4 regions of the Microbacterium endophyticum genome follow, and region 4 is predicted to be linked to each of the others. Evidence: predicted binding sites of a transcription regulator. Region 4 holds the regulator's gene; each other region holds the start of a gene.
The links. The regulator LexA, encoded in region 4, represses DNA repair genes until DNA is damaged. The targets are predictions, from matches to a motif close to TCGAACANNTGTTCGA.
Positions count from the first base shown of each region.

Region 1: G6N83_RS04280 (HNH endonuclease signature motif containing protein) is a predicted target of LexA. The motif match lies at 2,813-2,828, and genes of this name have one in related genera.
Region 2: G6N83_RS05445 (HNH endonuclease signature motif containing protein) is a predicted target of LexA. The motif match lies at 2,945-2,960, and genes of this name have one in related genera.
Region 3: G6N83_RS11295 (HNH endonuclease signature motif containing protein) is a predicted target of LexA. The motif match lies at 2,877-2,892, and genes of this name have one in related genera.

Region 1 covers NZ_CP049255.1:918,528-924,095, forward strand. The annotation lists gene G6N83_RS04265 (peptidase M23) at 1-547, shown strand, start outside; gene G6N83_RS04270 (MFS transporter) at 670-1,890, shown strand; gene G6N83_RS04275 (formate/nitrite transporter family protein) at 1,887-2,717, shown strand; gene G6N83_RS04280 (HNH endonuclease signature motif containing protein) at 2,839-4,188, shown strand; gene G6N83_RS04285 (amidase family protein) at 4,221-5,568, opposite strand, start outside.
Region 2 covers NZ_CP049255.1:1,167,687-1,173,254, forward strand. The annotation lists partial or broken gene G6N83_RS05430 (NAD(P)/FAD-dependent oxidoreductase) at 1-662, opposite strand, end outside; gene G6N83_RS05435 (UBP-type zinc finger domain-containing protein) at 659-1,006, opposite strand; gene G6N83_RS05440 (MFS transporter) at 1,189-2,802, shown strand; gene G6N83_RS05445 (HNH endonuclease signature motif containing protein) at 2,971-4,281, shown strand; gene G6N83_RS05450 (Dyp-type peroxidase) at 4,278-5,231, opposite strand; gene G6N83_RS05455 (fluoride efflux transporter FluC) at 5,425-5,568, shown strand, end outside.
Region 3 covers NZ_CP049255.1:2,418,107-2,423,674, forward strand. The annotation lists gene G6N83_RS11275 (SPFH domain-containing protein) at 1-711, opposite strand, end outside; gene G6N83_RS11280 (hypothetical protein) at 855-1,283, opposite strand; gene G6N83_RS11285 (hypothetical protein) at 1,284-1,484, opposite strand; gene G6N83_RS11290 (lipocalin family protein) at 1,513-2,748, shown strand; gene G6N83_RS11295 (HNH endonuclease signature motif containing protein) at 2,903-4,300, shown strand; gene G6N83_RS11300 (YbaK/EbsC family protein) at 4,741-5,217, shown strand; gene G6N83_RS11305 (SixA phosphatase family protein) at 5,214-5,568, opposite strand, start outside.
Region 4 covers NZ_CP049255.1:392,120-397,687, forward strand. The annotation lists gene hisH (imidazole glycerol phosphate synthase subunit HisH) at 1-267, opposite strand, end outside; gene hisB (imidazoleglycerol-phosphate dehydratase HisB) at 264-884, opposite strand; gene G6N83_RS01905 (histidinol-phosphate transaminase) at 881-1,918, opposite strand; gene G6N83_RS01910 (LysM peptidoglycan-binding domain-containing protein) at 2,029-2,409, opposite strand; gene lexA (transcriptional repressor LexA) at 2,668-3,351, shown strand; gene G6N83_RS01920 (hypothetical protein) at 3,405-4,766, shown strand; gene G6N83_RS01925 (S9 family peptidase) at 4,767-5,568, shown strand, end outside.

The DNA.
Region 1 (5,568 bases), 530 kb from region 4:
CGTCAACGCGTTCTCGACCTCGTTCGATGACAACTCGTTCACTTTCGAATCGGGGCCGAGTATCGAGGCCGCGCCGAACATCGCCGGTTACGGGGTGGAGCAACTCGGCAACGCCTGCACGATTATCGCCGCCGGGAGCGATTTGGGCTTCGATGATCGCGACCAGACCATCGCCGTCATGACTGCGATGGGCGAATCCTCACTTCGCAACATCGACTACGGCGACTGGGAAACGAGCGGCATCACCAACCCCGACGGCAGCCGAACGACCTCGATAGGCCTGTTTCAACAGCAAGACAACTGGGGCAGTCGAGATGAACGCCTCGACCCCTACACGGCCGCGACACTGTTTTATCGGGCGATGGCAGCGCGAGTTCCCGACCGCGAAAGCATCGATCCGACGATAGTTGCGCACCGCACCCAGATCAACCTCGACGCGAATCACTACGCCCGCTACTGGGATGCCGCAACCCGCGTGACGGCAGCTCTCGGGGGTTCACCGGCCGACGGCGACAGCCTTGATGGCATCCCGGCGTGCGCCGCATAAGATTTGAGCATGCTCCACGCTTGTGACTGATCAGCCATCGCGACGCTTCTGCGCGCCTTCGCACTGATCATTTCTCTCCCGCATGCCACACGGCGTGCTCTTTTTCCTGGAGTTTTTCCCGCATGCAGTCTTCACCGACGGCACGTTATATTGACGTGCTCACCCTCCCTCGAGTCCCGCTCACGTTCGGCTCAGCACTCATTGGCCGTGCCGCATACGCGCTCGTTTTTCTTCCCCTGCTCTACGCCGTCACCGACGCCGCCGGATCCATTGCGCTCGGCGGCGCAGCTGTCGCGACCTACGGGGCAACGGCCAGTTTTCTCTCCCCGGTTCGCGCCTGGCTGATCGATCGGTTCGGCGCTCGACCCGTACTCGCGCTCCTCACCGTCATGTTCGGCGGAGCGCTGGCAGCGATCGCGACAGCATCCCTTGTCGGCAGCGTTGGCGCAACACTCATCGTGTTGGCGGGTGTGGCTGGCGCTGTTGCACCACCGCTCGGGCCGACAATGCGCGTCGCTTGGGGCGCACTTGCGCCGAGCAGCGCACAACTCCGGAAAGCGCTCAGCCTTGACGCCGTGGCCGAAGAGCTGCTGTACCTTGCGGGGCCAGCTCTTGCCGGCATCGCGCTCGCCTTCATCGCGCCCGGGCTGGCGCTCTACGTTCCTGCCGCGCTCGTCACCGTCGGTGGGCTCTGTTTCGTCGCTACCTCAGCCGTCGGCGACATGTCACGTCGAGTGCGTACGACCGACGTTCATACGAAGAGCAGGTCACTTCTTCTCGATCGACGGTTCGTCGGTGTCTTGTTGCCGGCGCTCGTTGCGGGTGCAATGTCGGGCACGCTCAGCGTCGCAGTTCCCGCATCACTTGAGGGCAACGGCGGACCCGCCGCCGCAGGTGTTGCCCTCGGACTTTTCGCCGGCGGCAGCGCACTCGGCGGACTCGTCTACGGCGCACTCAAGGTGCGGGGGTCGCTCGCCCGACAGCTTGTGGTGGTCTCGGCGGGGTTGCTCGTGGCATCCTCATTCGTTGCCGTCGTTTCGGGAGCGGTGGCCGTCAGCGTCGTTCTCGCGAGCGCGGGGCTGTTCTTCTCACCCGTCATGATCGTGGCGTACGTCGCAGCTCACGCCGCGGGAGGCGAGCGGCAACAGAACGCGGCGACAACCTGGGTAAACACGAGCCATAACCTCGGCGGTGCTGCCGGAAGTGCTGCGGCTGGAGTGCTCATCCAACAGGGTGGTGTACCAACGGCGATCATCGGTACGGCGGTCGCGGGGGTACTGATTATCGCACTGAGCGGGATCCTGGCCCGACCGGCGAGCACGTCTGCGAAGATCATGAAATGAGAGACGACCACGAAAGCCGCGCCGACGAACGCCGCGCCGACGGCGACAACGACGGCCCCGTCGAGAAAGAGTTCGAAGCCGAGTTCGAAGACATCGTCGGTGAGGGCGCGGAGCGCCTGCACCGCACGTTCCGCGGCACGCTCGTCACCGGTTTTCTCGGGGGCATCGAAGTGGGCGTCGGCGTGCTCGCCTACCTCGGGGTGTTGTACGCAACCGATAGCCATCTACTCGCGGGGCTCGCGTTCAGCATCGGGCTCATCGCGCTTCTCATGGCACACAGCGAGCTGTTCACCGAGAACTTCCTTATGCCGATCGCGGCGCTCGTCGCACGTGAAGGCACGCTCGGTCAGCTCGCGCGACTGTGGGGCGGAACTCTCGTCGCCAACCTCGCCGGTGGCTGGCTCATGATGGGCATCGTCGTCGTCGCATTCCCCGATTGGCATGAACTCCTCTCTGAGACCGCGCACCACTTCATCGACACCCCGATGTCGTGGCAACTCGTCGCGCTCGCCCTGCTCGGTGGCGCGGTCATCACCCTCATGACCCGGATGCAGGAGGGCACCGACTCCGAGCCCGCCAAGATCGTCGCAGCCATCGCGGGTGGTTTTGTGCTCGCCGGTTTCCAGCTGTTTCACTCGATCCTCGATTCGCTCTTCGCGTTCGGCGCGATCTTGAGCGGCGCAGACATCACCTACCTCGACTGGCTGTTGTGGTTCCTCCCGGTTCTCGGGCTCAACCTTCTCGGCGGACTGCTGCTCGTCACTGTGCTCCGAATCGTGCGCACCGGCGAACTTTTCTCGCTGCGACGCCACAACCTCGACGTGTAGTCCCGGGGACTTCTCAGAGCCCGCCCTCTCCCCCAAAGTTTTTTGAGAAAGTTATCCACATCGGGGCTTCTTGGGGTGCTTTGGGGTGGTCGATGTCGGAGGTATGTTCGATACTTGAGTCATGTCAGAGAACACGACCACACACCACTCGCCCGGGGCTCGTACCCGGGCTGAGGTTGTGTTGTCGGCAGAATCTCGCCTGGCGCAGATCGCGCAGCTCGAAGCCGCGCTGGCAGCGGACCTCGCCGAAGCCGGGCGTATGGCACTCGCTGAGATGCGCTTGATCGCGTCTCGTGAGTCGCGGGAACGAGAGATTCCGATGCGCTCCATGGCAGCCGAACTCGGGGCAGCATTGCGGATGTCGGATCGCACCGCGCAAAACCGCATCGACGACGCAATGGAAATCACCGAGCACTATCCCGAGACGTTCGCGTCATGGAGCGCGGGGCGCGTTTCGGAACGGCACGTGCAAGCCGTGTTGCGGGCGGGTGAAAACCTGACGGATGCCGCAGCCAAAGCCCAGTACGACCACGAGGTGGTGGCGGTCGCTGAAGTGGAAACCCCGGGGAGGTTGCGGGGGTTCGCTGCGGCCCTGGCCGAGAAAGCACAACCGCGGACGCTTCAGGAACGCTTCGATGATGCGAACGCGACCCGCACGGTGCGCCTGTTCGACCTGGCCGATGGGATGAGTTCTCTCAACGCAGTGTTGCCTTCAGTGCAGGCGCATGGGATCTTCAACCGGCTCACCCAGCAGGCGCGGGCGTTGAAAGACTTCCAGACTGGGCGGTCGGACTACGGCACGAAACTTCGCGCCGAGGATGAGCCCGTGGTGGATGATCGGCGGACGACGGACCAGATCCGTGCCGATCTGTTCTCCGACATGTTGTTGACCTCGGTTCCGAGTCTCGACCCGCTCGCGGGTGACGATTGCGGTGGGCTGGGTGCGATCCGGGCGATCGTGCAGGTCACGGTTCCCGCCACCACGCTTGCGGGAACCTCATCGACACCGGCGGACCTGTCCGGCTTGAGCCTGGTTGATCCTGAGAGCGCACGACGGCTCGCCGGTACTGCACCGGGGTGGGATCGGGTGTTCACTCGTCCGGTCACGGGCGCGGTGGTTGCGGTCGATCGATACCGGCCCAGTGATCAACTCAAACGGCAACTCAGGGCGCGAGATCAACACTGCAGATTCATCGGATGCCGCATGCCCACCCACCGGTGCGATATTGACCACACGGTGGATGCCGCGCTTGGCGGTCCGACCCATCAGCACAATCTCGCGCATCTGTGTCGACGACATCACAGTCTGAAACACGCGAGCAAGTGGTCGGTGAAGCAGCGCGGTGATGGTGTTCTGGAGTGGACATCGCCGACCGGGCGCAACTACACCGACAAGCCACCCGGGGTCGCATTCGAACCCGATCCGCCGGGGCTCACCAATCCACCGGATGCAATGCGCCCATCGTTTTAGTCGAAAAGCCAGCTTTAGTTCTTGAAGTCTGCCTACACTGCCGAGACCGAAGGGGCTACGAACTGCACGAGCCCTGCGTCTTCGAGCAGTCGCGCAAAGCCGATCGTCGTGAGGTCGTGAAGATAAGGCCCCATCACCTGCGCGCCGAGCGGCATCCGAGACGTCGCCCCTAGCCCCAGCGGAATTACTGTGCACGGCAGCATTGCGAGGTTCGCGATGTTGCTCCACGCAGCGACTGCCTCGGGCGCCGAATACACCCGGCCCGAAATCTCAAGGCTCCGCTCCGGCTCGGGCTCGGGCTGCCCGTCATATACAGGAGCCGCTCCCGGAACGGCCGGCGCAATGACGACATCGACGTGATCGAACACGCGCTCGTTCCACTCATCACGTATCTCGCGCTGCTCCTCAGCATCCCGCCATGCATCATGCACTCGCTGTGCCAGGTCACCTTCAACATCGACCGCAGCCCCGAATGTTGCGCCATCGATACTGTGAGCGATCTCTGCCTGCTGCATCCGGTTGAACAGCTGAAGACCCGCCTCATCAGCACCCGGCGGCTCGACAATTTCGAGCACATGGCATCCAGCTTCGGTCAGCGCCGACGCAAGTGCCGCAATCGCCCGACGCATCTCGTCATCAATGGGCGCACTCACGCAGTCAGTCCAGATACCCACTCGAGTCCCCGCGAGGCTTTTGCGAGTTAAGCGCGGCAAATCTAGCCGCCACCCGATGGCCTCGGATGGCGCCGCTCCCGCGACAACCGAAAACACGAGTTCCAGGTCACGCGCTGAGCGGGCGAGGGGACCCGACACAGATACCGGCGGCTCGATGCGGCTGTCAACGTGCCACGGAAGATGGCCACGCTTCGAGACGACGCCGTTGCTTGGCCGGTGTCCGAAAATCCCGTTCCACGCCGCCGGCACCCGAATCGAGCCAGCAAGATCACTGCCGAGCTCAAGAGCACTGAGCCCCGTCGCCACAGCCACAGCGGCCCCACCCGAAGAACCACCCGAAGCGCGATTCGAGTCCCATGCGTTCAGGGTCCGTCCAAAATCGTCGTTCACAGTTTGATAGCCCAAAAGCAACACCGGAACGTTGGTCTTGCCGAAAATCAGGGCGTCAGCTGCACGCGCACGCGCCACCGCGGGAGCATCACGCGTGGCCTGATGCGAATCCGAGAGGCGACCGTGAGAGGTGCGCATTCCAGCGACATCGAAAGAATCCTTGATTGTCATCGGCACACCGGCGAGCGCGCCGAGCGCCTCGCCCCGCGAATAGCGAGCATCAATCGCCGCGGCCGTGGCTGCTGCACCGGCGAGGTCAGTGTCGACAATCGCGCCGAAGCTGTCGCCGCCGTCATCAAGGCGAAACTGATGCGCC
Region 2 (5,568 bases), 780 kb from region 4:
TAATAGATGCCGTCACCGAGAAAATCGTCTTCGCGTTCGAGCCCGAGGCGGCGCCATTCCACTCCGGTCGCGCAGATGTTTGCGCGAGCGACCATCGCGCTGCCATCGGCGAGCTGTGCGTGAATGTGATGGTCGCGAAACGTACCCTTCACGCCTTCGCGCATCAGCAGAATCTCGGCGCCGAACGACACCGCTTGCTGGCGCGCCCGCTCTGCTAGCTCAGCTCCGCGAATTCCGGATGGGAAGCCGAGATAGTTCTCGATAAGGCTGCTCGGTCCGGCCTGTCCACCGATAGCGTCGCGCTCGATGAGTGCAACGCTGAGACCCTCGGATGCGGCGTACACCGCGGCCGAGAGCTCTGCCGGACCTGCGCCATAGATCGAGAGGTCGTACTCCTTGCGCCGCGGTGCACTTATCCAGCCCAGGTGCTCAGCGACTTCGCGCACAGAAGGATCATCGAGCCGGGTGCCATCGGGAAAGACAACGATCGGCATGCGGGTTTGCCGCAGTGACGTTCCGAAGAGAGCCGAGCTTTCAGCATCCGTCAGGATTGTCGTCCAATCGAAGTCGACCACACTGCGTGTCAGGAAGTCGCGAAGGGCAAACGCATCGCGACCACGTGCAGCCCCGTACACATGTATGAGCGTCGACAATGCCGTCATGACGAAAGAAGTTCTTGCCAGTCCTCGGGCAGTCTCTCGGCGGGCCCGGGCACCGACTGCGAACGCGGTTGATGTTGCGGCGGGGCCAGCCGAGGCCCGTTCAAATACTCGTTCGCGACATAGTCCCAGAACCAGTCCTCGTCGGGCTCGTAGCTGCGGATGTAGCGATGTCCACTGCTGCGCGCATGTTTTCGCGCGTGAGTGTTCAGCGAGTCGTCACAGCAGCCAATGTGTCCGCACTCTGTGCAGCGTCGAAGATGCACCCACCATGACCCTGATTCGTTGCACTCTACGCACCCGTCGCCTGATGGCGGAACGGTTGGATTGATTCCGGCAATCGTCATCGTGTCTCCCCTGGGTTCAGCCACCTTCGGCCATTGTGGCTCGCGCCGGCAGCTACCAGTAGGTCAAACGAACGATGAACTCTCGAACTCGACATTCGTCGAAAGGTGGGCTGACAAAAGTGTGAAGTTCGCAGCATCCGGTCTCGATATCGTCATTATTTCTGCGGCGAGATGAGGGATGCATGAGCACGCAGGGCCACACCTCGGGGTTTGCCCCGTTTACGCTTCCGGTCTTTCGACTCATCTGGACTGCGGCGCTGGTGAGCAATATTGGTAGCTGGATGCAGAGCGTCGGCGCTCAGTGGCTACTCGTCGAGGGCGGAAGTTCCGCGTTCGTGATCGCGCTTGTGCAAACTGCTGCGGCGGCACCGGTGTTACTGTTCGCCGTGCCTGCGGGCGTGATCGGCGAATTCCTCAATCGCCGCCACGTGCTGATCTACGCGCAGTTCGTCCAGCTCATTGTTGTGGGTGTTCTCACTTATCTGACGTGGACGCAGCAGACAACCCCGACCACTCTCCTGGCGACAACATTCTTGCTGGGTGTCTGCTCAGCAGTCCAGCTTCCAGCTTTTCAGTCGCTGATTCCCGACATCGTTCCTCGAGAGATGATCACGGATGCCGCGTCGCTCTCGTCGATCAGCGTGAACATCGCGCGTGCGATCGGGCCCGCGGCGGCGGGTCTTATCGTGGCTCAGCTCGGTGTTGCCGCTGTCTTCGCGATCAACGCCGTTTCGTTCGTGTTTTTTCTCGGCGTACTCATTCTGTGGCGCTCCTATGCACCTCCTCGCCCGCGCCCCGAACCATTTCTTGACGCCACGAGAGCGGGGCTGCGCTACGTGCTGCACTCCAAGATCGTGCGATCAACCCTCGTGCGTTTGGCGCTCTTTCTGGTGCCCGCGAACGCGCTCTGGGCACTTCTCCCGACCATCGCTGAGACCTCTTTGGGGCTTGGCGCCGGCGGATACGGTCTCTTACTCGGCTCGCTTGGTGTCGGTTCAATAATCGGCGGCGTTCTGCTCCCGCGTGTACGAAGCGTGCTCGGGGCCAATGGGGTCGTGCTGGCTTCTTCTCTCGTTTACGGTCTCGCGCTCATCGTGCTCGTCGTCTCGCCGTCGCTGTGGCTGACGGTTCCGGTCTTGATCGCCGCTGGTCTCGCATGGCTCAATGTGATCGCCGTCATCAACGGGAGCGTGCAGGCTTTTCTCCCTGTTTGGGTGCGCACCCGGGGTCTGTCGATCTATCAACTCGCGCTCTACGGCGGCTCGGCCGTCGGCGCTACGCTCGCCGGCGTGCTCGCATCGGCCGTGGGGGCCGACATCGCTGTAGTCGCCGCGGGCGCGGCCGTGCTCGTCGCAGGTTTGTCGCAGTTCATTTGGCCAGTTGCGAGCACAGCGGGGATTGGGCGAGAGATCGTGCCGATCCCCGGGGTGCTTGATGTCTCGCGCGGTTCCGATGACGATCAACAAGTGCTCGTTCTGGTGCGATATCGGGTACCGGAGTCCGACCGATCTGCGTTCATCCACGTCATGCGGCAGGTAGAGCAGACGCGGTACCGCACCGGAGCGCGCCGCTGGGAGCTTTACACCGATGCCGACGACTCGGGAATGCTCGTCGAGGCATACGCCGTGGGTTCGTGGCGCGAGCACTTAAGCCAGCATGAGTCGCGAACGACGAAGTTCGACAGCGATCTGCTCGCGCGAGCTCGTGCGCATAGTAGCGAGGCTCCCCTCGTTGACCACTACATCGCTCTTATCGTGCCGCGTCGCCGCAGCAAGATTCCACCGATTGAGGCCTGAGTCTCCTGCGGAGAGTTTGTGGCGCGGGCGGGCTGACTGGGGTGATTGTTCGCCGGTCAACCGCGCATCTTCTTCTCCCCAAAAGTTTTTTGAGAAAGTTATCCACATCGGGGCTTTTCGGGCTGATTTGGGGTGGTCAATGTCGGAGGTATGTTCGATACTTGTGTCATGTCAGAGAACGAAACCGAGCAGCAAGAAGCAGAGGCGTACGTGCTGTCTGAGTCTGTGTCGGCGTTGATTTCGTTCGATGAACAGATCGCTCAGATGCAGGCGGCACGGGCCGAGGTTCTCGCGAACATGGGGCGGATCGCGCTCGCGCAAATTCGACGGATGACATCGCGAGACTCACGGGATCGGGAAATTCCGATGCGGGCCGTCGCAGCAGAAGTTGCGGCGGCACTGCGGTTGTCGGATCGCACCGCGCAGGCACGGATCGACGACGCGATCGAAGTGACTGGGGCGTACCCAGAGACGTTCGCGTCGTGGAGTGCGGGGCGTATCTCGGAACGGCATGTACAAGCCGTGTTGCGGGCGGGTGAAAACCTGACGGATGCCGCAGCCAAAGCCCAGTACGACCACGAGGTTGTCGGGGTCGCTGAGGCCGAGACGCCGGGGCGGTTGCGGGGGTTCGCCGCCGTATTGGCTGAGAAAGCGCAGCCGCGGACGCTGGAAGAGCGTTTTGAAGACGCGGACGCGACGCGTACGGTGCGCCTGTTCGATCTGGCTGATGGGATGAGTGCTCTGAACGCGGTGTTGCCGTCGGTGCAAGCGCATGGGATTTTCAACCGGCTTACGCAGCAGGCGCGGGCGTTGAAAGACTTCCAGGCGGGACGGTCGGACTACGGCACGAAACTTCACACCGAGGACGAGCCGGTGGATGATCGGCGGACGACGGATCAGATCCGCGCCGACCTGTTCTCCGACATGCTGCTCACGTCGGTGCCGAGCCTCGACCCGTTGGCGGGTGACGATTGCGGCGGGTTGGGTGCGATCAAGGCGATCGTGCAGGTCACGGTGCCTGCCACGACCCTCGCGGGCACGGCATCGACCCCGGCGGACCTGTCGGGCCTCAGTCTGGTTGATCCGGAGAGTGCCCGGCGGCTCGCCGGAACCGCACCGGGGTGGGATCGCGTGTTCACCCACCCGGTCACCGGGACCGTGGTCTCGGTTGACCGGTACCGGCCGAACGATCAGTTGAAGCGGCAACTTCGGGCTAGGGATCAGCACTGCCGGTTCGTCGGGTGCCGCATGCCCACCCACCGGTGCGATATTGATCACACAGTCGACGCCGCGCTCGGCGGGCCGACACATCAACACAACCTCGCGCACCTGTGTCGAAGACACCACAGTGTGAAACACGCGAGCCGGTGGACGGTGAAACAAGTCGGCGACGGAGTCCTCGAGTGGACGTCACCGACCGGGCGAAGCTACACCGATAAACCACCCGGCGTCGCATTCGAACCCGACCTGACCGGCTAGCCGTCAGCGAGCGAATCGAGCAGTTCGGCCGACGGCGCAAAAAACACGGAGCCCGTCAGTGCTGTCGAAAAGTCGAGAAGTCGATCGTGGGCTCCGGGAGGGTCTCCGATGAACATGCGTTCCAGCATCTTCTCGATCACCCAAAGATGACGGGCATACCCGATGAAGTAGGTCCCGAATTCGCCCGAACCCGGCGTACCGAACGGCATGTTGTCGCGAAGAATGTCGTGTTCTCCGTCATCGTCCACGATCGTGGCAAGCGTCTTATGCGATTTCTGCCCGTCGGTTGCATCGTCGAGTTCAACATTGTCGGCCTTAGTCCGGCCCATGATTGCCTCTTGTTGCTCTGTCGTGAGCGCATGCCACGCCGAGAGAGGATGTACATACTTTTGCACGACGACGTACGTACCACCCGCGACGCGTTCGTCTTCTTCTCCCACGAGCGTCGCGTCAGGAAGCGCCTGACCAACCGGATTTGCGGTGCCATCGACAAAGCCCAGAAGGTCCCTGATGTCGAAATACCGAAACCCGATAGTTTCATCGGCCACACTGACAGCGCTTCCGAAAGAATCCAGGAGTTGGCGCTCGAGCTCGAAACAGAGATCCCGCCGGTCCGACCGAATGTGCAGCAAGATGTCGCCTGGGGTTGCCGAGGCCGTGTGCTTCGCACCGACAACCGGTCGGAAATCGTGCAGCTCGGCTGGTCGCGGATGAGACGTCACGGCATCCCACACTCGACTCCCGATACCAACCGTGCACGAGAGCGAAGCCCCCAGATCGCGAAAAGCGACATTCTTTTGAATATCCGACACACTCCCCAGCGTCGACTTGGCGGCGGCGTACGCGTCCGCGGTGTCTGAGACCGTGAGGACCAGAAACACCGCCGAACCGGTAAGCGGCGCGTCGACGCTCTGCGGTTCGATCGGAACTCGCTGTGCGGGTATCGACATGGCCATCGGCTTCGCCTTTCTCGCAGTGTTGAGAAGCACTTCAAGATTCCGTCACCAGCGAGATTTCGTTCCTAGACGATTGTCGAGAGCAGCCGAGAGCACCTCAGACAGATGACGGATGCCGCAAACCTCCTCCCCGGTTAGCGTTTCGAAAGGCAGCATCCTCCGCCGACTCCCACGTATCGATTGCGCTATGTCCACGAACACGTCACCGCCACCGCGTCCGCGTCTGCGTCTGCGTCTGCGCGACGTGGGCCTTGTGACGGTCGGCGGTGCAGCAGGCACGTTGGTTCGGTATGCAGTGAGCGAAGCGATTCCAGATGCAGCGGGCTTTCCG
Region 3 (5,568 bases), 890 kb from region 4:
GGCATTGGTCTCGGCGATCTCTGCCGCCTGGCGCTTCGCCTGAATCTCGGGGGCGCCGAGTGACTGGATGTAGCCCGTGGCATCCGTGATGCCCTTGATCTGGAAGGAGTCGAGGATCAGGCCCTGCTCGGCAAGCTCGTTGGATACGTCGGCCGCGATTTGGTCGGAGAACTTCTTGCGCTCCCGCATCAGCTCGACAACCGATAGTGTCGCCACAATCCCGCGAAGGGCACCTTCGAGCTGCTCGGTCGTGAACTGCTCGATGGCCTTGTCTTGCGACGCGAAGCGCTCGGCAGCACGCCGTACGAGCAGCGGGTCGGAGCCGATCTTCACGATCGCGACACCGTCGACGTTCAACGTGACGTTGTCGAGCGACTGTGCTTCTGCGTTCAGCGACACCTGACGGGAGCGCAAAGAGATGATCTCGTGACGCTGCGTAATGGGGTTCACCAGCGACTTGCCGTTGACGATAACCGTCACCGGCGACTCCGACATCTCGGAGCGCAGCGCACCATCCGTGTCTGTCACGGTGCTCTGCACCTTCTGCTTGCGACCTGAAATCACGAGGGCCTCATCTGCGCGAGCGACCTTGATCCAGCTCTTCGCAAATATCAACACGATCAAACCGATGATGATCGCCGTAACCACGCTGATTCCTACGATGGTCAGAATGCCGACCGTCTCGTCGATTTTCACGTCAGACTCCCTCATGCGTGCAGGCTCGTTCGGGGAGCGTGGATGCCCGGACCCAGGCTGCGCCAGACCCCCAGTGCTGCTGCAGAGCGCCCTCGCGCGGGGTTTCTGATAAGCCACCCGCTGCAAGATCGTTCTGGCAGAACCACCCCGAAGTCACTCTAGCGACACTCGGATGCCGCGATTCCACCCCCGCGCTTCACCACCCACGAGTGCTCAGATCGACTAGCGCTGAGGCTGATTTCCCCGGGCTCGCCGTCTGGGCGCGTTTTAGGGTCATGCCATACTGACGAGGTGAAATCGAGGCGCGTGTGGTCTTTGTCCGTCATCGGTATTTTCGTCACTTTGAGCCTTGCGGCGTGCGTGGCCGATGCCCCGAAACCGGACGCAAACGCGACCCAGACACCCGCGCCAACCGCCAGCCAGACACCTCGACCGAGTGTGACCCCATCCCCGCGGCCTACCGTGACGCCGACTTCGCCTCCTTCGCCGACGCCTGTTGCGCCAGGAAATGGCGGATCGAACGGCGGCACGTCGAACCGGGGCGGATCGAGTGGTTCGGGCGGCAACGTGCCGAACTCGACCCCCACTCAGGCGCCGCCCGCGCCGGCACCGAACCCCGCTCCGAGCCCGACGACGGCACCGAACCCGAGCCCGAGCCCGACGCCGGCACCGAACCCCATTCCTGCGGCGTGCTCGACGAGCAAAACGTCGCCCGGCATCCCGGCTGCTGATTTCGGTTCGATCGCGGAGTACTCCACCACGCCGCTGGCCCAGGGCAAAGACTGCACGGGCTTTCGTGCCTACCTTTCGACCGGATTGCCGCAGTATGACTCGCAGTCATACGAGTTTTTCGGCAACCTCATCGACGATGAGGGCAACGTAAATTCCATCGCGATGATGTCTCAGGGCAACAAAAAAGAGTGGCCGCACTCAAACACGGTCTATACCTTTGAGGAAGCCGGGCTGATTTTCAATCGCCTAGACCAGCACGAAGGTCCCGTTGTCGGGGGTATCGGCGGGATAGCCGACGTGACAACGCCGGTTTCGATCGACTATCAGCCGTGGAAAATCGCGGTCGCCGACACTCCGCTCGGTCAGCCCGAACAGACGATGGAAATGCGCGTCGTTTCGGGCACGGTAGGAGCGGTCGGTGCGGTCTATGACATCACTGCTGTCGTGCCGACCGGTACTTCGATTGGGGTCGACACCGAGCCGACGACACTCCACGTGCGGGCTAAGGATACGACCGGAATCATTCAGTGGGGATACGGCCCCAATGGCTTCTTCCCGCTCTGGATGTTCGACGGTGACTCCATCGACCCGACCGATCTTGACATCGCGACTCGCGATCAGCGTGGGCCGATCATGGACACTTACGGCGGTGACATCGGCGCATACCTGAAGGCCACCGGCGACCCGATGACCGGCCAAGGCTCCCACTACTATTCGATGCCGTTGGTTGAGGTCGAGGAGTGGTCTGTACAACGTGGATCGTCGTATATCGCCAGCGGGACTGGCGGTGAGTTGTTCTTCGATAATCTGACGGAAACCTACAACGACTCTGCGGCCTACATCGTGCAAAACGGATACCACTGGACTGAATTCTCGGTGCAGCTGCCCGACTCGAAACAGGGCATGCTGATCGCTGTTACCGGCCAGGAGGATGTCGGAGACCTTTATTACGCCATGCTCGGCGGTGCCGGGTCCACGCAGTCGAAGAATGGGACCCTCGCTCCGACCTCGAATTGGCCGCAGGGAGCGATCCACATCACACCGGATCCATCAAGCGCATGGACTTCGCCGAACACTTGCTACGTCTATGAGCTCAGCTACAACGTGAAGCTCGATGCGTCGTCGACGCGGCCGGCGGCCGACCTCGTCTTCACCGCGGTCGAGAAAGAGCAAGAGATCGACGCAGGAGACCGTCCCGTCTACGAGGGGCTTTTCGCATACTCCGGCAAACTCGATGGCAAGTCAGTGAACGGGTACGCCTGGGGCGAGATTCAGGGGACTAAGCCCGCAGCCGGGCACGACACTCCACCGAGCTGTTGAGAGAATTTTCGCGTCTGGGCGGCGATCGGTAGCTCGGAACTCCCGAGGACGCGGTTATTCGCATCCGTTTCTCCCCAAAAGTTTTTTGAGAAAGTTATCCACATCGGGGCTTTTTGGGGTGGTCGATGTCGGAGGTATGTTCGATACTTGAGTCATGTCAGAGGACACGACCACGCAACACGAAGCCGGGGCACGTACCCGGGCTGAGGTTGTGTTGTCGGCAGAATCTCGCGTGGCGCAGATCGCGCAGCTCGAAGCTGCGCTGGCAGCGGACCTCGCCGAAGCCGGGCGGATGGCCCTCGCTGAGATGCGTCTGATCGCGTCTCGTGAGTCGCGGGAACGCGAGATTCCGATGCGCTCCATGGCAGCCGAACTCGGCGCCGCGCTACGGATGTCGGATCGCACCGCGCAAAACCGCATCGACGACGCGATGGAAATCACCGAGCACTACCCCGAGACGTTCGCATCATGGAGTGCGGGGCGTGTTTCGGAACGGCATGTGCAAGCCGTGTTGCGGGCGGGTGAAAACCTGACGGATGCCGCAGCCAAAGCCCAGTACGACCGCGAGGTTGTCGGGGTCGCTGAGGCTGAGACACCGGGCAGGTTGCGAGGATTCGCTGCAGCACTTGCGGAGAAGGCGCAGCCGCGGACGCTGCAGGAACGCTTCGATGATGCGAACGCGACCCGTACGGTGCGCCTGTTCGACCTGGCCGAGGGGATGAGTTCTCTCAACGCAGTGTTGCCGTCGGTGCAGGCGCATGGGATCTTCAACCGGTTGACGCAGCAGGCGCGGGCGTTGAAAGACTTCCGGGCGGGACGGTCGGACTACGGCACGAAACTTCGCGCCGAAGATGAGCCTGTGGTGGATGATCGGCGGACGACGGATCAGATCCGCGCGGACCTGTTCTCCGACATGTTGCTAACTTCGGTTCCGAGTCTTGACCCGCTCGCGGGCGATGACTGTGGTGGGCTGGGTGCGATCCGCGCGATCGTGCAGGTCACGGTGCCTGCCACGACGCTTGCGGGCACGGCGTCGACCCCCGCGGATCTATCGGGGCTCAGCCTGGTTGATCCCGAGAGCGCACGGCGGCTCGCCGGAACTGCACCGGGGTGGGATCGCGTGTTCACCCACCCGGTCACCGGAACCGTCATCTCGGTTGACCGGTACCGACCCAACGATCAGTTGAAGCGGCAACTTCGGGCACGAGATCAGCACTGCAGGTTCATCGGATGCCGCATGCCCACACACCGGTGCGACATTGATCACACAGTCGATGCGGCCCTCGGCGGGCCAACGCATCAGCACAATCTCGCGCATTTGTGTCGAAGACATCACAGCCTGAAACACGCGAGTAAGTGGTCGGTGAAACAAGTCGGCGACGGAGTCCTCGAGTGGACGTCGCCGACCGGGCGAAGCTACACCGACAAACCACCTGGGGTCGCGTTCGAACCCGATGTGGTTGACGTGCCCGATGCTGACTCGGGTTCGCGGGAGCAGTCTGTCTCCTCCGCAGGTTCCCTCACGCCTTTGGACGCACCGCCACCGTTTTGAGGCAGCACCGTTCTGGCGCAGTGAAGAGCAGCGGCTGAAAGAAGATTCCAGCACCATCCGCGTGACGAAATCGCACGCGCGGAATCTCTAGATCGCAATGGCCCTGCATCCTGCGGCAGTTCGTCAACGAATGACGATGCCGGGTTGCAAGAAATCATCCCGTGGACTGTTACATGTCTCGTAATGCTCGTCCCTCCCATCGGTAAGCAGACTTCCGAGTCCTCGTTAAACAGCACAAAGTACGCTTTTCTCTGCGACGATGCCCCGATTGTTATTTCGAGTGGGAAAAGAACACTCAAGATTTGGTGGCCACCCATTTACAACGCTGAGCCAGGGTCCCCATCCGCTGACGCGCTCAATGTTCTCTCCAGTCGGGCGGCGACGAACAGCCCGCCGATTCCGCCACCAGTGAGGCTATGAACCGGCGCTAAAGTGACATCGTGAGCGAACAATTGCATAAGCGAAACCTCATTGTGCGAGAGGCCCTCCGTGCCGCCGGAATTTCGTCTGACATCGTCGTCCTTCCCGACGCCGCAGCCACGGCTGCCGCCGCCGCAGAAGCTGTGGGAGTCGACGTCGGCGCGATCGCAAATAGCCTCGTCTTCTGGTCGGATGACGCGCCCCTGCTCGTCATGACGAGCGGCGCACACCGGGTCGACACCACAGCGCTCGCAACGCGCCTCGGGCGCGACAGCATCCGTCGTGCGACAGCCGAACAGGTGAAGGATGCCACCGGACAAGTCATAGGGGGAGTAGCGCCCACGGGGCATCCTTCCCCGCTCACCACTGTCGTCGACGAGTCACTCGCAGCGTTCCCTGAGATCTGGGCTGCCGCCGGAACCCCGCACACCGTCTTTCCGCTGACGTTCGACGAACTCGTTCGCCTCACCGGCGGCGAGATCGTCGCGGTCGGCTAGCGAGCACCCGGCTCATCGAACGTCCACCCGTCGGGACTATCGAAGTCGATCGATGCCCAATCGGGAGCTTCCCACTCGAACATCGCGACAGCGCAGGTGGGCATCGCGACGATCTCACCGTCGGTGAGTCGGGCAACGAGCGTACTGAGGCCGGGGTCGTGCGCCACGACGATGGCCGTGTTCCCCGGGGACTCCGCCGCGACTTCCCACAACACCTTCGGCAGAGCCCCGTAAAGACGCGCGTCACGAGTGACCTCCACGTTCAGCGCCTGGCCGAAGGCATCCGCTGTCGTTGCGGCGCGGAGAGCCGTGCTCGAAAAGATCACGTCAGGCTTCACCCCGCTCGCCGAT
Region 4 (5,568 bases):
TACCTGCATCCCGACGCAGATTCCGAGAACCGGACGCCCCCCGGCAAGGCGACGGTCAATGAGTTCGTCGCCTCGGCTCGCTCGCAGCGCGTCCATGACGGCGCGGTACGCACCGACTCCCGGAACAACGAGTCCGTCAGCATCGGTAACGAGCGCGCGATCTTTGGTAAGGCGGGCATCTGCACCAGCGGCGATGAGCGCCTTGACCGCTGAGTGCACGTTTCCCGAACCGTAGTCGAGAACTGCAACAACGGGCCTATCACTCACAGGGCACCTTTCGTGCTGGGAACACCCTCGATCAGTGGATCGAGGGACTTCGCTTGACGGAAAGCGCGGGCGAAGGCCTTATATTCCGCTTCCGCAATGTGATGAGGATCGCGTCCGCCCAGCACACGAATGTGCACTGTGAGAGCTGCGTGAAAACTGATCGCTTCGAAGCTGTGTCGCACCAGCGCGCCGGTGAAGTGCCCGCCAATTAAGTGGTGTTCGAAGCCAATCGGTTCCCCGGAGTGTACGAGGTAAGGGCGTCCGCTGATATCTACCACCGCCTGCGCGAGGGCTTCATCTAGCGGGACGAGGGCGTCACCGTAACGCGAGATACCCGCTTTATCGCCGAGGGCCGTGCGGATGGCTTGCCCGAGAACGATCGACACGTCTTCGACGGTGTGGTGAGCGTCGATGTGGGTATCACCGGAGGCGCGCACTGTCAGGTCGGTGAGCGAGTGCTTGGCGAAAGCAGTGAGCATGTGATCGAAAAACGGCACACTCGTGTCAATCGCGCTGCGGCCGCTACCGTCGAGATCGAGCTCGAGCTCGACATGAGATTCACTGGTTTCGCGGTGCACAGCGGCGGTTCTAGTAGCCACGGGAGTCGAGGACGTCATGAGCCTGAGTGTACCGACGCCAGCGCGTCGAGGAATGCCGTCGTCTCCTCATCAGTGCCTGCTGATACCCGCAAGTGACCGGGAATTCCGACATCACGGATGAGTACGCCACGGTCATAGAGCGCCTGCCATGTAACGGACGTATCTTCGACACCGCCGAAGAGCACGAAGTTGGTCCATGAAGCGTGTGCCTCATATCCGAGCGCCTCGACGGTGGCAGAAATACGGTCGCGCTGCGACACGATTTCGTCGACCATCTGCAGCATTACCGGTGCATGGCGAAGTGCCGCAGTAGCTGCAGCCTGCGTAAGGCTACTGAGGTGATAGGGAAGTCGTACGAGACGCAACGCATCTGTTACCGCCGGGTCTGCCGCGAGGTATCCCACTCGCGCGCCAGCGAACGCAAACGCCTTGCTCATTGTGCGCGACACGATGAGTCGTTCGCGACCCGGCAGTAGTGTCAGCGCCGATCGTTCCTCGCGAGGAGCGAACTCTTGATATGCCTCATCGACAACGACAATCCCTGGAGCGACCTCGTATACCGCCTCGATGACGTCGAGGGGCATCGGAGTACCCGTCGGGTTATTCGGAGAGCAGAGAAAGACCACATCGGGTGCGGCCTCTCGCACCTGCGATGCGGCGCTGTGAGCGGTCAGGGAAAAGTCAGAATCCCGCTGACCGGCAACCCATGCTGTCCCCGAAGCGCGGGCGAGCAAGGGGTACATCGAGTATGTGGGCGCAAAGCTCATTGCGCTTCGTCCTGGGCCGGCGAATGCTTGCAACACATGTTGCAGGACTTCATTCGAACCGTTTGCTGCCCAAATTTGATCTGCGGTCAAACCATGACCGAGATACTCCGCGAAGCCTTCTCGCAGTGCTGTGAATTCCCGGTCCGGATACCGGTTGATGTCACGAAGAGCCAGCGCAATCGAATCGAGGATGTCATCAGCAACATCAGCCGGGACTGGGTGCGTGTTCTCGTTGACGTTGAGCGCCACAGGGAGGGGCGCCTGAGGTGCACCGTAGGGGGTCATCCCGCGCAAGTCATCGCGGAGGGGCAGGTCTTCTAGACGAACGCTCACCCGCTCTATGGTACTTCCGCACCGCGGGTCCTCTTCAAAGTTGAGAGAGACGAGGTACCCGGCTATTGCGCTGCGGAGTATTCAGACGGAATAGCGAGCGTTTGACCTGCCGCGACCACGGCGCCATCGAGCGAGTTGAAACGGATGAGTGCATCGACGACATCGCGAGGATCAGCCGCCGGGGCGATCTCCTCAGCAATCGCCCAGAGCGTGTCACCTGTAGCGACAGTGATCGTCTCGAAAGTGCCAATAGCTGCACCGTTGTCACGTGAAGCAAGCGCTGATCCTCCACTGAGCAGCGCGAATGCCAACGCGACGGCGATCGGCGTCGCAGCAACCGACAGCAGAACGCGGCGTCCGCGCTGCGTCATACGCAAGCGTGTTGCAGTGTGACGCGTGGCTGGCGCGGTGGACAAGAAAGGTGATGCGCTGATCGTGGTCATTCTGACTCCCATCTGGCGAGGAAGTTTCGTACTGAGCACTCGGCCAGGAGCACTCAGTACGAACTTCTCTTCCGAAGCTATCTTCGATTTACAAAACAGTCAAGCTGCAACTACTTCGGAAACCGATCGAACGCGACACGCGGCACGTTGTGCATGTTCAGGCTCAAATACGGATACCGTTTCGATACACGGAGCACATCACCAACCTCCGACATTCGAATACCGCTGCCGGACGGCCGCGAGACGGGAGCCATCATCATGAGCGACACATCCGCCGGCGCACAGCGTCCGCAGACCCGTCGGCGCAAGAGCCTGAGCGACAAGCAGATCGCGATTCTCGAAGTTATTCAGCGCTCGATCAGCGCTCACGGGTACCCGCCGAGCATGCGCGAAATCGGTGACGCCGTGGGGCTCAAATCGTTGTCAAGCGTTACTCATCAGCTCAATCAACTTGAGTTGAGCGGCTACCTGCGGCGCGACGCTGGAAAGACTCGAGCAATGGAAGTATTGATCGATCTCCCCGGCGTTTCCGGCGAGAATCCAGCCGACTCAGCGCCGCCCGTCGGCGACGCCGCTCTTGTCCCGCTGGTGGGGCGGATTGCGGCCGGTGTTCCGATCACTGCGGAGCAGCAGGTCGATGAGATCTTTCCGCTCCCCCGCCAGCTCGTCGGAAAGGGCGATCTCTTCATGCTGAAGGTGTCGGGAGAGTCCATGATCGATGCCGCGATCTGTGACGGCGACTGGGTGGTCATTCGTTCGCAGCCAACAGCAAACAACGGCGACATCGTGGCCGCGATGCTCGACGGCGAAGCGACGGTCAAGGCATTCCGCCAGCGTGACGGCCACACCTGGCTGCTCCCCCGTAACAGCGCGTTCGAGCCTATCCTCGGTGACGAGGCCGTTGTCCTCGGGAAAGTCGTCGCAATCCTCCGCGCGGTGTAGCGCGATACCGAGAGATCGCTAGTCTGGGCGTCAACCAGGGGAAGGTTGAGCACATGACCACTGAGCTTGACGAGCTGCGAACGAAGATCGCGCTGTTGCAGGCCGAGAATGCGTCACTGCGAGATAGCTCTTTGACCGTGAGCAGTCAGAATGCTTTCAGCGAGAAGCGACGCCACAGTTGGTGGCGTGGACTCATCTCGGCGCTCTGCCTCACGATGGCGGCCGTCATCATTCCAGTGTCTGTCGTTGGCAGCTGGGCACGCGTGCAGCTCGTCGACGAAGACAGCTTCGTGTCGACGTTTGCCCCGCTGATCGATGATCCCGGAGTTCAGACAGTGATCATCGACCAGGCCACGGCGGCAATCGACAATGCCGTAGATATCGATGGGTTGACGAATGATCTTTTCGACGGACTCAGCACGCTGGATCTTCCGGCAGCGGCAAGCAGCGCGGTCGATCTTCTTCGCGCTCCCGCAGCTGCTGGCGTAAAGAGCCTCATCGAGTCGTCGATTTCGCAGATCGTTAGCTCTGATGCCTTTTCTTCTGTGTGGCGGACAGCACTAGAAGCAAGCCATAAATCGCTGGTAGCGGTGGCGACCAACGATGGGTCGGGAGCAGTCTCGATAGACGACAAAGGTCAGCTCGGCATCCAACTCGGACCAATCATCGAAGAACTCAAGACCCGAATGACCGACAGGGGCTTCAGTTTCGCCTCAGCGATCCCCGCGATCGACACGACGATCGTGATCGCGCAGTCCGATGCACTGCTAGCTCTCAGTGCGGTCTACAACCTCGCGGCAACCGTCGGCTACTGGCTGCCGTTCGCCGCCATGGCGATGTTGGCTATCGGCATTTTGATCGCACGGCGACGAACAACTGCCCTCATGGGTGCCGGAATCGGTATTGCGCTCGGTGCCGGTGCGCTCGCAGCGACCCTCACTGGTGCCAATGTGGTCATTGGCCTCAACGCTGGCTCCATCGGAATACCTGCGGCGACCCTGCAGTCCGTCTATTTCATCGTCGTCGGAGGCATGCGGGATACCGCGCTCGTACTCGTTTTCCTTGGCGTGGTCGTTGCCCTCGCCGCTTGGCTCAGTGGTAGGTGGAGCCCCGCGGTGCGCACTCGCGCCCTGGGCGACTCACTAACAACGAGTGCGCGTCGAGGGCTGCAGCGCCGCGGCCTCAACACCGGCGTTTTCGGGATCTGGCTCGCACAGCAACGAATTCTGGTGCGAATTATCCTTATCGCTCTGACCGTTCTCACCCTGTTTTTCCTACGCCCCCTCACATTCGGCGATGTCATCCTGACCGCTGCAATCGGGCTGATGACGTGGCTTATCGTGTCTCTTTTGAGCCGCCAACCTTCGGACGCCGAATCGAGCGTCACTTCTGTCGACGCGCCAGTGGAGAGCTAAGTGCCGAAACAACTCCCGTATGGTTCCTGGCCTTCACCACTCAGCGCGTCCGATGCAGCCACATCTTCTGCTCGTTTTGACGGTGCACGGTTCGTTGGTGACGACGTCTGGTGGGGTCAAGGACTCCCAGCAGAAGGCGGACGCACGACCGTACGCCGTCGACGCGTCAACGGCGCGGTCGAAGACATCCTGCCTGCCCCGTGGAATGCACGTTCCCGGGTACACGAGTACGGTGGCGGCGCGTGGACCGTCACAACCAGCGGAATTCTTCTCTTCAGCGAACGTTCCGACGATCGTGTCTGGGCGATGGAGCCTGGGAGCTCGCCATACCCGCTGACCCCTGTCGAAGAGGGAGCCCGCTATGGTGGTCTTCGCTTCGACGCTGACGTGTTGCTTGCGGTACGTGAGCGTCACACTTCCGAACGAAAAGTGCCAGCACGCGACATCGTGAGCATCCCCCTCGATGGCTCAGCTGCCCGCAGCGAGAACGCACTGCGCGTGCTGGCATCCGGCTCTGATTTCGCGGCCCAGCCTGCCCTGTCGCCGGATGGCACCCTCCTTGCCTGGATAGCGTGGAACCACCCCGACATGCCCTGGGACCAAACCACACTTCGCATAACGACTCTTGCGGGCTCCGACATCGGCTCGACCATCGTGGTAGCCGGCGGCAGCGGTTCCGCGCCGCTCCAGCCGGTGTGGAGCAGCCCGACGGAGATCACGTTCTGCGACGATCCGACCGGTCGTTGGAACCTGTGGCGATACCGAATTGGTCATGCCCCCGAGCCAGTCGCCCCCGCAGACG